4 regions of the Clostridium sp. YIM B02551 genome follow, and region 4 is predicted to be linked to each of the others. Evidence: riboswitches for the same ligand, from Rfam matches in the RefSeq annotation. Region 4 holds a riboswitch; each other region holds the start of a gene.

Region 1 (3,217 bases), on a different contig from region 4:
CTTAGAATGGATACCTTTAGAAAAGGCATTGGAACAGATGGAAGAAGATGCTATAGGAAAAAAAGTAGTAAAAAAAATACTAGAAAAATATAATTATTAATATTAATTTACATTTATATTAGTGTTTGTAGGTTGAAAAGAGTATCTTGAATAAGTTAGGAACTCTTTTTTTGTTTCATATTTCATATTAAGATAAATATTACAAATTATTTAAGATAATGTGAATATATTTTATACTGAAATTTTTAGTATTATAATATATTTAGAATAATTTTTCATGGAGGTAATTGTATGTCACAAAAAGAGTCTAAGTTTGTACCTGAGATTAAGGGAACCTTAAGGAATCATGTTATTGAGGTGCCTCAAGTTATTAGAAATTGTAGTGGAATTAAGATATTTGGCAAGAGAATAAAATCATTATTATTTACCACAGATGTAGCAATAATAAGAAATACAAATGCAGATGCTATTATTGCAGTGTACCCATTTACACCTCAACCTGTAATTACTGAGGCTCTAGTTATGGCAGCAGATGTACCTGTATTTTGTGGAGTTGGTGGAGGTATAACTCAAGGAAAAAGGGTTATTAACCTAGCATTAGATGCTGAATTTAAGGGAGCTATGGGAGTCGTATTAAATGCTCCAACATCAAATGAGATTATAAGTAAGATAAGAAAAACTATTGATATACCTATTATAGTAACTATTGTATCTGAGAATGAAAACATAGAAGAGAGAATAGAATCAGGTGCAACTATATTAAATGTTTCAGGTGGTAAGGATACTGCTGCAATTGTAAGAAAAATTAGAAGTCAGTTTCCTGAGTTCCCAGTAATTGCAACAGGAGGACCAACAGAAGAAAGTGTTGAAGAAACAATAAAAGCTGGGGCAAATGCAATAACATATACACCACCTCTTGGAGCAGATATAATGAGTAGTTTAATGGATAGATATAGGAATTCTTAATTTTTTATTGACAACTAAAAAGAGTATGTTATCATATTAACATCAAGTTGAATACAATATAATATATACCTAGGGTAGAGGAGCTATTTACTATTAGTACTTAAAAGGAACTGGCAAGTGATGATCTTTAAGGAAAGGAGAAATAGCCGAAGAGATAGCAACGGCAGAAGTTATCTCTGGTCATGAATAGAACATATTCATGATTGTCACTATAAGTGGAGAGCTACAAGGTAGGCTAATTGCAATTAATTATGATGTTTTTATTGTAATAATTGCAATATCCTATACAAAAGAACTCTACCCGTCACAGATTTTTCTGTGACTTTTATTTTTCTTTAGGAATCTATAATATTTTTAGGTTGTGGATAACATTATGAGTTTGAATTATAATCTAAGGATTTACCAGACTTCCCTAAAGAATAAAAATAGAATTAGTCGCCTGCCAAGTTTTCCTCACATGCGTTTGGAAAGGCAGATGCGAGAAAAAAATCGACGGCTCATAATCGCCTTGACGATTTTTTTATGGGGCAAATAAACAAGGGGGAATAAAGATGAAATTATTTGGTACAGCACAAATTGAGAACAATCAGCTTTATATTGGAGGAGTTGAAGCTAGTATTTTAGCTAAAGAATATGGAACACCTGTTTATGTAGTTGATGAGGAGCTAGTAAGAAATAATTGTAGAGATTACTATAAAAGCTTTCAGTGTTCAGAGGGCGGAAATAGGGTTGCTTATGCTGGGAAAGCCTTTTTAACACTAGAAATGTGTAGAATAATTAGAGATGAAGGCTTATATCTAGATGTAGTATCTGGAGGAGAATTATTTACTGCACTTAAGGCTGAATATCCTGCTGAAAAAATTTATTTTCATGGAAACAATAAAACTATAGATGAGATTAAAATGGGTATAAGTAATGGAGTTGGAAGATTTGTAGTAGATAATTTATATGAACTAGAGATATTAGATTCTATTGCTAAAGAATATGGAGTTGTTCAGAAGATATATCTAAGAATAACCCCAGGAATAGAAGCGCATACCCATGAATATATAAAAACTGGCCAAATAGACTCAAAATTTGGATTTGCTCCAGTTGGAGATCTGATTTTTGAAGCTATTAAAGCAGCATCATCTTACAAAAACATTGAATTAAGTGGGCTTCATTGTCATATTGGATCTCAAATATTTGAAATAGAACCATATGAAGATGCAACAGAAATAATGTTGAACTTATTATTTAAGGTTCAAAAAGAACTAGGAATTAAAATACCTGAATTAGATTTAGGTGGAGGATTCGGAGTTTATTATAATGAGGGAGATGAACCTAGAGAAACCAAGGAGTATTGTAAAGCAATACTTGATAAGGCAGAAGTTGTATGCAAGAAACTTGGAATGGAGATACCAACTTTATCTATTGAACCAGGACGATCAATAATAGCAAATGCTGGTACAACTTTATATACTATAGGTTCAATTAAAGATATTCCAGAAGTAAGAAAGTATGTTTCAGTAGATGGGGGTATGACTGACAATATAAGACCTGCATTATATAGAGCTGAATATAATTGTTTAGTTGTAAACAGATTAGGGGAAGAACAATATGAAGAGGTAACCATCGCAGGTAAGTGTTGTGAGTCAGGAGATATACTTATTAATGATATATCAATACCCAAAGTTGAAAGTGGAGATATATTGGCAGTATTTTCTACTGGAGCATATGGTTATTCTATGGCAAACAACTATAATAAGATTCCTAGACCTGCTGTTATTATGGTTAGTGAAGGTAAGGCTAGAGTTATTTGTAAAAGAGAAAGTTATGAAGATATATTAAGAAATGAAATATAATACAAATAGGATTCAGTTATTTTATAGCTGAATCTTATTTATTTTTTTACTCTTTAGGAATTTATAATATTTTTAATTTGTGGATAAAATTATATGCTTGAAGTACAATCTAAAGACTCACTAAAGAGTAAAAAATAGAATTAGTCGCCTGCCAAATTTTCCTCACATGCGTTTGGAAAGGCAGATGCGATAAAAAAATCGACGGCTCATAATCGCCTTGACGATTTTTTTATATTGACTAGTTAGGTTAAATTTTATAAATTCTTTATAGATTTTTTATTTTATTAAGGTTAAAATAAATAATACAAATATGATATACTATTTAATAATATCTTTATAGAAGGAGAATATTTTGAAATATATAATTGATAGAATTGAAGGAGACTTTGCTGTTTGCGAAAATGATG
Region 2 (3,217 bases), on a different contig from region 4:
TTTTGTCTAAAATGACAGGAGAAGAAATTCAAGTAATAGGTTGTGGAAGAACTGATTCAGGAGTACATGCTGAAAACTATGTAGCTAATTTCCGTACAAATAGTAATATGTCTATAGATGAAATGCTTGATTATTTATATGAATATTTGCCAGAAGATATAGTTGTTAAAAGTATGAAAGATACAACAGAAAGATTTCATGCAAGATATAATGTCAAATCAAAAACTTATGTATATAGAATATATAATGGCAGGTTTAGAAATGTATTTAATAGAAAGTATACATATCATACAAATGAGAAACTAAATTTAGATGATATGAAAAAAGCATCAGAGTTCTTAATTGGGACTCATGATTTTCAAAGTTTTACAAGCTTAAAATCCAATTCTAAATCAACGGTAAGAACCATTAATTATATTAATATAACTGAGAATGATGGAATGATTGAGGTAGAGGTAAATGGTAATGGATTCTTATGGAATATGGTAAGAATAATTGTTGGAACCCTATTAGAAGTTGGAGTAGGAAAGCTTAATGTTAAGGATGTAGAAAGAATATTAGATGAGAAGAAAAGAGCAGAAGCAGGACCTATAGCTCAAGCCAAGGGATTATGCCTAAAAAGTGTTCAATACTAATTAAGATAAGAGGGCTAGTTAAAATCTTTTAAATAGATTTTAGCTAGCCCTTTAAAACATTACTTGCGTGGACTTAATTGTGTTAAGGTCTTGCTTAATTTTTTGAAATTATCATAAGAGTCCACAAATCTTGCTCTAACTATAAAAGTTTTATTTTTTTTATATTTAATTTTTATCCTATCTTTGTCAGCGATTATTTCTTTAATTTCATTTACGGTAAATTGCTTTTTTGAAATACCTATAGTATTTATTGTTATATTTGAGTCTTCTATAATAACAAACTCACAGTTTTTCCTTATAAGTACTCCAGAAGAACTTATTATTCCAGGAAGAAAAATGGCATAAATACCTAAAAGATAAAAAATAAAAAAGCTGCTTTTTGATTGTAGATAAAATATAATACTTAGCACTGTAAGTGCAATTAAACCAGATCCTAAAATTAAAGAATTTTTGGTTAATAAACTTTTATTATAATAAAAACTAGATTTTCTCATATAATTCGCCCCTTATACTTCAGAATATATAAATATGCTACTTAACTCATTATATATAATGTAGCATTAATGGCAAGTATAGTAAATATTAAAAATATACAAAATAAATTACAATTTTCATAGATTTTAATATTTATTTATAAAGATTAAAATTCATGAGAGTTGGCGAAAACAATAGAAAATCAAAGATAAAGATAGAAATTTTGCAGAATTCAAGAAATTAATAAATTGTAAAAATTACTATTGACCAATTATAATGTCGAAGTATATAATAAGTTGGAAGTTAAAACAATATAGTCTAGATAGAGGCGCGAAGTTTAAGAGTAAAATTGCTGAGGTAAGCACAATGAAGCAATTTGAAAGGAAACTTTGCCGAAGTGTACAACCGATGCTTTAAGGTTGTAATGCTGGGCTTGCATAAAATATATGCAAGACTGTCACAAAGTCGTTTGTGGAGAGCTATCACTGATGCGTGTTTAATATATTTTCGTATTTACCTTTATGTATGAATATATTGATGCCCTGAGTGAATGCTCAGGGTTTTTTTAATTTTTAAAAGAAAATTATTTTTAAGGAGGACAAAATGAGTAACTCAAATTCTCAAATAGAGGGAAACAATCAAGAACTTAAAAGAAGTTTAAAGGCAAGACATTTAAATATGATAGCCTTAGGTGGTTCAATTGGAACAGGTATATTTGTAGCTTTAGGAGCAACAATTAATCAAGCAGGACCAGGAGGAGCGTTAGTAGCTTATGGATGTATTGCAGTTATGGTATATTTCCTAATAACGAGTTTAGGAGAAATGGCAACTTTCATGCCTGTATCAGGATCATTTAGTGTATATGCAACTAAATTTGTTGATCCAGCATTAGGCTTTGCGCTTGGTTGGAATTATTGGTATAACTGGGCAATAACTGTAGCAGCTGAATTAGTTGCTGGATCGTTATTAATGAAGTTTTGGTTCCCTAACGTACCAGCAGTATTATGGAGTGCAATATTCTTAGTTATAATAGTTGCATTAAACATATTATCAGCAAAATCTTATGGAGAATCTGAATTCTGGTTTGCTGGAATTAAGGTAGTTACAGTAATAGTATTTTTAGTTATAGGAGTTGCAACTATATTAGGAATTCTTGGAGGAAATGCAGTTGGATTCAAGAATTTTACTGTTGATGGAGCACCATTTGTTGGTGGATTTAAATCAATATTTATGATATTCTTAATAGCTGGTTTTTCATTCCAAGGAACTGAGCTTATTGGAGTAGCAGCTGGAGAAAGTGAAAATCCAGAAAAAACTATTCCTAAAGCTATTAATTCTGTATTTTGGAGAATATTAATATTTTATATAGGAACAATCTTTGTAGTTGGAGCAATAATTCCTTATACTCAAGCTGGTGTTGATACAAGCCCATTTACACTAATATTTGAAAAAGCAGGAATTGCAGCAGCAGCATCATTAATGAATGCAGTTATATTAACTTCTGTACTATCTTGTGGGAATTCAGGTATGTATGCATCTAGCAGAATGCTATTTGCTATGGCAAAAGAAGGTATGGCACCTAAGTGGTTAGGTAAAGTTAATTCAAAAGGTGTTCCTATAAATGCAGTACTTTTAACAACATTAGTAGCAGCAGCTTGTTTCTTAACTGGTATATATGCGGAAAGTACAGTATATGTATGGTTAGTTGCAGCATCAGGTTTGGCAGGTTTTGTTGCTTGGCTTGGTATAGCACTTTGTCATTTCCGTTTTAGAAGAGCATATGTTGCACAAAAGCAAGATATGAGTAAGTTAAAATATAAAGCTAAGTTATTCCCGATAGGACCAATAATAGCATTAGCTCTATGTACCGTTGTTGTTTTAGGACAAGGAGTTAGCTATATTGAAGCCGAAAATATTGATTGGGGTGGACTAATTTCTTCCTATATTGGACTACCTTTATTCTTAGGAATATGGATTGTTTACAAATTGAAATACAAAACAAAGGTAGTAAAGTTAGAGGATGTAGAGTTCGATAATGTTGAACCACAGGAATTAGAAGAGTCCGTAGGATAAACTACTATAAATATTAAAATGTAATTAGAGCAGTA
Region 3 (3,217 bases), on a different contig from region 4:
ATAGATTGCAGTTTTATTAATTTTGGAAATTTGATATAATTTTAATATTATTTAAGAAAAGGAAGATGAAGATGAAAGATAATTTTTTTGTTAAAACTCATGGCTTGGGGAATGAATACATAGTTTTGGAAGAAGATAGAATTGATTTCACTCTTACTGATAGGGCTATTAAAAGAATTTGTAATGTTAATTTTGGTATAGGTTCTGATGGAATATTACTTAAAGTAAAATCAGAAAAAGCTGATTTTGGATTAAGAATATATAATCCAGATGGTTCAGAAGCTGAAAAAAGCGGTAATGGGCTAAGAATATTTTGTAAGTATATTTATGATTATGGTTTTACTAATAATGAAGTTTTTACGGTTGAGACAAAAGGCGGAATAGTTAAGGCTAATATTGTTGAAACATCTAATTCAAAGGCTAAGTTAATTACAGTTGATATGGGAAAAGCAATTTTTAAAGCTGGTGATATTCCTACAAACTTTAAAAGTGAAGAAGTTATAGGTGAAAAAATAACGCTAAACAATAAGGAATTTGAAATAAATTGTGTTTCCTTAGGAAATCCACATTGTGTAATAATAAAAGATGAATTAGATATGGATGAAATAAAAGCATTCGGACAATTAATAGAAAATTATAAAGAGTTTCCAAATAGAATTAATACTCAATTTGCAAAAGTGATTTCTAAGGATGAAGCTCAAATACTAATATGGGAAAGAGGGGCTGGATTTACGCTAGCTTCAGGAAGTTCTTCTTGTGCAGTTGCATCTGTTTTAAGAAAAAGAGGATTAGTAAATGATAAAGTTAAAATTAAGATGCTAGGTGGAGAGCTAATTATTGAAATTGATGACAACTGGAATGTAAGGATGACAGGAGAAGTTAGAGAAATCGCAAAAGGAAATTTAAGTTCGGAACTTATTGAAGACTTAAATAAATAGTATATATAATAAATTAAAGAATTTACATGTTACATAGAGCTCTTAGACGTTTGAACTAAGAGTTCCATGAGATGTAATATGATTTTTGCATTATATAAGTGATGGGAAAGAACTATGAAAATAGTCTTTCCCACTTTTTGTATAAGAAAATTAAATACTTATTTATCAGCAATTTTTACAACTAGTTTAGCTAGCGTATTTCTGTCATTTTCATCAGCAGCATCCCACAATTCTTTAAGAAGTCTTTCCTCGTGATTTCTTGGATCAACATTATTTGAAAGAAATGTGCCTACTTTTTCAGCAACTCCAGTAATAGTTTTATCAGAAAGTCCAACAGTTTCACCAGCATCTACAGCTTTACCTAAGGTAGCTTTCCAAGAATCCCAATCTTTTAATGTATCCATGTTATAAAACCTCCCTAAACTATTATTTACTCTATTAGTATTTATATTTTTTAAGTAAACTATGTAAAAATAAACCCTTGATAAATGTTAAATATAAAGGTATAATTAACAAAAAAGTAAATATTTTTTGAGATAGAGGCGCGATGTTTATGAGTACCATTACGGAGGTAAGCACGTAGATGTTTTGGAAAAGGAACCATCGCCGAAGTGTATAGCTAATGCTTTAAGGCTATATTGCTGGTTTTGTATAAAATATATGCAAGACTGTCACAAGTTTTTTGTGGAGTGCTATACATGGAAATTTATTCGATTAAATAAATTAAGAATAATTTAACCTTGGTATTCTCCAAGGTTTTTTTTTACGCTTTAGGGATTTACAATATTTTAAGTTTATGGTTAAAATTATAAATTTGGATTACAATCGAAGGTTGCCCTAAAGAGTAAAAAAATAGAATTAGTCGCCTGCCAATTTTTCCTCACATGCGTTTGGAAAGGCAGATGCGAGAAAAAAATCGACGGCTCATAATCGCCTTGACGATTTTTTAATTTGCTATTTTAGGAGGTATGTTATGTCAATTCAAGGAGTTTTTGTTCCATTAATTACACCATTTAAAAATGATGAATTAGATTTAATATCATATAAGAGAATGGTAGAGTACTATTTAGCTAAAGGTGTTAGCGGATTTATGCCATTAGGAACAACAGGAGAAAGTCCAACTATTGAGGATAAGGAATATGAAACTATCGTAGAAAAAACAATGGAATATGTTAATAATAAAGTTCCAGTATATTTTGGATTAGGTGGAAACAATACTAAAAAAGTAAAAGAAAAACTAAAGGTTGTAGAAAAATATAATGTAGATGGTATATTATCAGTTTCACCATATTATTCTAGACCTGATCAAAGGGGAATATATGAACATTTTAAGAGTATTTCTGAAGCAACTGATTTAGATATAATTTTATATAATATTCCATATAGAACAGGTAGAAATATTGAAAATAGTACTATTTATAAATTAGCTGAATTAAAAAATATTGTAGGAATAAAAGATGCATCAGGAGATATAAAGCAAACAACAGATCTTCTTATCAATCCTCCAAAGGATTTTTCAATTTTGACTGGTGAAGATAGCTTTTTCTATACTACACTAACCCTTGGAGGTCATGGTGGAATATTGGCTTCATCTCATATTCACACTGAAAGCTTTATAGAGGTATATAATAAGGTTAAAGAAAATAACCATGAAGAAGCTTTGAAGATATGGAAAGAACTATATCAATTTGTCCCTATGCTATTTGCAGAACCAAATCCAGCACCACTTAAATATATCTTAAATAAGATAGGATTAATTGAATCCCCAGAACTAAGACTTCCACTAACTGAAATAAGTGATGAATTAAAAGTAAAATTAGATGGTTTTAAGTTCAACTAATAATTTATTTATGTAGGAATAAATTAAGTTTTCTATAAAAATCATATAAATGAAATTTTAGAATTAAAATAAAAAAATTATTTTAAAGAAGAGCAAAAAAAATAAAAATTATTGCTCTCCTTTTTTTTACTCAATTACCTCTAAGTTATTATTTTATTATTCTTAAATTTGCTCAAAATAATGGTGAGGTGATTATATGAAAAAGTTTATTTCAGTAATATTAAGTTTTTCTATTTTAAGTTTTACTGTAATAGGTTGTCAAAAAGGAACTTCACCAATTAAACCGCAAGTAGTTCCTAATCAATCTGGCGGAAATGATACAACAGGAGACACAACAGGTACAACTGGAGATCAGAATAATACAAATGGTACATTGAATCAACCTAATACAAATCCAGGGGATGGAAATGTACAAAATACAAATCCTCCAAACTCAAAT
Region 4 (3,217 bases):
TTAAAAGAAGAGGAAAAATGGAATGCAGTAATTAATAATGATGAAAATTATGATAGGATATTTTATTACGGAGTAAAAACTACAGGGATAGTTTGTAAGCCTTCTTGTAAATCGAAAGAGCCATTAAGAGATAATGTAATATTTTTTGATGATTTTGAAGAGGCAGTTGATAAAGGCTTTCGTCCATGTAAAAGATGTCGACCAGATCTTTTGAATTTTAATCCAACTGATGAACTTGCATTTAGGATTAAAAAATTATTTGATTCATATTATTCAAGTAATATAGAAATGGAAGAGAAATTAAAAGCTTTAGGAGTAAGTCAGAACCATATGATAAAAGTCTTTTCTGATAAATTTGGTATTACACCAGTAAAATATATTAATGCACTTAGAATTGAGAAGGCACTAGATTTACTTGAGAACACAGATGATACCGTAATCAATATTGCACTTTTATGTGGATTTGAAAGCACTTCAAATTTTTATGGATTTTTTAAAAAACAAATAGGAATGACTCCAAGTGAGTATAGAAGTAGATTATAGATAATCTACTTATTTTTTTGATAACTAATGGAAAGTAAGCTTTACATTATGGGAAAATAATGCTATTATATATATGGAAAGTACACTTTCCATGAGAGGAGGTATATCTTTGAAAAATCGATTAGAAGAAATAAGAAAAGAACGAGGAATTAAACAAGAAGAACTTGCTGAAGCATTAGAGGTTTCTAGGCAAACTATAGGATCATTAGAAAATGGCAGATATAATCCTTCTATAATATTAGCTTTTAAAATAGCAAGGTATTTTAATATGAACATCGAAGATATTTTTATATATGAGGAGGAAGAGAAATGAATAATAAAAAAACTCTTATGTATTTAGTTTTATTAATTTTAGGTGTTGCTATGTTACTTTTGGGAAAATTCATAATGGCAGATGAGAATATAAAAAATATTTCAGGTATTTGTCTTGGATTTGGTTCTGCATTTTTTGTTTTAGGTATAGGAAACCTAGTTGGTAATTTCTTTACCACAAGATTAGAAGATGAAAAGATTAAAAAACTAAAGGATATTGAAGTAAATGATGAACGTAATATTAGAATAAAAGAAAAATCAGGTTATATGGTGAGTAAAATAATGAACTTTATAATTTGTATACTGGTTTTAGCCTTAGGATTTATGAATGCAGATAGGTTAGTTTTAATTCTTGTTTCGTCATTGCTTCTAATAGAAGGGATACTATTTATAGGCTTTTCAAATTACTATTCAAAAAGAATGTAGTTTATATTTGTATCATAAAATTATTGGTGGAGTATAACTCCACCTTTTAAATTTGAGGAGAATTCAATATTGTAAAAAATATACAAATATGGGTTGACTTAGGAAGATATGTAAGGTAAACTTATTTTATAATTTAATATAACCTCACTTATGTAGGTGGGGTAGAGGCGCGATATTTAACAGTTTTTAGTGGAGTTTGAGAAGCAATGATACTAATAGGAAGGAAATGTCGCCGAAGCTTATAATATTCTCAGTATTATTTGCTGGGTCTGTAGTTAAGAGCTACAGGACTGTCTCAATAAACTTCCCAGTTTATTGAGTTGTGCTATCTCATTTGGGAAGGGAGAGGAATTAAGGGCAAATATGCTAGTTGCGATCTGAGTTCACCTCAGATCTTTTTTTATACTCAAATTGAAAACAAAGGTGGCAGTGAAGCCATTTAAAAGATAAAGATAAATTAAAAGTTGTGAAAGGGGAAGGGAAATATGAGAAGAAAATTATCTGTGTTATTGGCAGCTGTACTGTGTATATCTGCATTAGGTATGACAAGTTGTGGGACAAGCAAAACAAATGAAGCAAGTACCAAAGAAGAAACTTTTAAGGTTGGTCTTGAAGCTGGCTATGCACCATTTAACTGGACTCAAATGGATGATTCAAATGGTGGAGTTAAAATCGATGGTAGTGCAGAATATGCAGGAGGTTATGATATAGAGATAGCAAAAAAGATTGCGCAAGGGCTAGGTAAAAAATTAGTTATAGTAAAGACAGAATGGGATGGACTTGTACCTGCATTAACCTCAGGTAAGATTGATGCAATTATTGCAGGTATGTCTCCTACAGCAGAACGTAAGAAAACAATTGATTTTTCAAATAACTATTATAAATCAAATTTGGTTATGGTTGTAAAGAAAGGCGGAAAGTATGATGGTGCAACATCAATTCAAGACTTTAAGGATGCTAAAATTACAGCACAATTAAATACATTTCATTACACAGTAATTGATCAAATTCAAGGAGTTAGTAAACAACCAGCCATGGATAATTTTCCAGCTATGAGAGTTGCGCTTGAATCAGGCATGATTGATGGTTACGTATCAGAAAAGCCTGAAGGCGTTAGTGCTGAAACTGCAAATAACAATTTTAAGATGGTTGAGTTTAAAACTGGATTTAAAACATCGGATGATGATACAGCGATAGCAGTAGGAGTAGCTAAGGGAAGTGAATTAACTCCAAAGATAAATGAAATCTTATCAGGTATTTCAGAAGATGAACAGACAAAAATTATGGATACTGCAATAAAAAATCAGCCTGCAGCAAAGTAATAATTATTATAAACCGAGTGCAGTTAATGTAGTCGGTTTTGTAATATTTTAAAGTATTAAAATAGAAAGAGGCGAAAATATGAGTTCGGAGTGGATAATAAGAATTATATCTCAAAATGGGCCAATGTTTATTCGTGGTGCAGGCATTACGCTATTAATATCCGTAATTGGAACTATATTAGGTTCAATCATAGGGTTATTTATAGGAGTTGTACGTACGATTCCAATGCCTCAAAGAGGCATAGAAAGATATTTGTTAAAATTGATTAATATCGTCTTTTCAATTTATATTGAATTCTTTCGAGGGACACCAATGATTGTGCAAGCAATGGTTATATATTATGGTTCTGCACTAGCTTTTGGAATAGATATGAACAGATTTTATGCAGCAATTTTTATAGTTTCAATTAATACAGGTGCATATATGTCTGAAATTGTTCGAGGTGGAATTGTTTCAATAGATAAGGGGCAATTTGAGGCTGCTAATGCAATTGGAATGAATCATATACAAACAATGTTAAACGTTATTCTGCCACAAGTAATTAGAAATATTTTACCAGCTACAGGAAATGAGTTTGTAATTAATATAAAGGACACCTCAGTACTTAATGTTA

The links. Region 4 has a riboswitch for lysine ahead of L1S47_RS01045 (transporter substrate-binding domain-containing protein). Riboswitches for the same ligand answer to the same signal wherever they lie in the genome.
Region 1: linked by a shared signal. The riboswitch ahead of lysA (diaminopimelate decarboxylase) and the one ahead of L1S47_RS01045 (transporter substrate-binding domain-containing protein) in region 4 are both predicted to bind lysine.
Region 2: linked by a shared signal. The riboswitch ahead of L1S47_RS07875 (amino acid permease) and the one ahead of L1S47_RS01045 (transporter substrate-binding domain-containing protein) in region 4 are both predicted to bind lysine.
Region 3: linked by a shared signal. The riboswitch ahead of dapA (4-hydroxy-tetrahydrodipicolinate synthase) and the one ahead of L1S47_RS01045 (transporter substrate-binding domain-containing protein) in region 4 are both predicted to bind lysine.

Annotation. Positions count from the first base shown of each region.
Region 1 is NZ_JAKGTF010000002.1:323,995-327,211, reverse strand. Features, by position in the region: gene L1S47_RS04210 (NAD(+) diphosphatase) at 1-100, shown strand, start outside; gene L1S47_RS04205 (hydrolase) at 292-966, shown strand; lysine riboswitch at 1,034-1,200, shown strand; gene lysA (diaminopimelate decarboxylase) at 1,518-2,810, shown strand; gene L1S47_RS04195 (DUF3006 domain-containing protein) at 3,163-3,217, shown strand, end outside.
Region 2 is NZ_JAKGTF010000005.1:165,434-168,650, reverse strand. Features, by position in the region: gene truA (tRNA pseudouridine(38-40) synthase TruA) at 1-635, shown strand, start outside; gene L1S47_RS07880 (hypothetical protein) at 695-1,129, opposite strand; lysine riboswitch at 1,425-1,599, shown strand; gene L1S47_RS07875 (amino acid permease) at 1,713-3,182, shown strand.
Region 3 is NZ_JAKGTF010000003.1:201,340-204,556, reverse strand. Features, by position in the region: gene dapF (diaminopimelate epimerase) at 72-938, shown strand; gene L1S47_RS05195 (DUF3243 domain-containing protein) at 1,097-1,342, opposite strand; lysine riboswitch at 1,468-1,641, shown strand; gene dapA (4-hydroxy-tetrahydrodipicolinate synthase) at 1,912-2,778, shown strand; gene L1S47_RS05185 (CAP domain-containing protein) at 2,975-3,217, shown strand, end outside.
Region 4 is NZ_JAKGTF010000001.1:190,611-193,827, forward strand. Features, by position in the region: gene L1S47_RS01030 (bifunctional transcriptional activator/DNA repair enzyme AdaA) at 1-543, shown strand, start outside; gene L1S47_RS01035 (helix-turn-helix transcriptional regulator) at 653-856, shown strand; gene L1S47_RS01040 (hypothetical protein) at 853-1,281, shown strand; lysine riboswitch at 1,436-1,617, shown strand; gene L1S47_RS01045 (transporter substrate-binding domain-containing protein) at 1,824-2,603, shown strand; gene L1S47_RS01050 (amino acid ABC transporter permease) at 2,683-3,217, shown strand, end outside.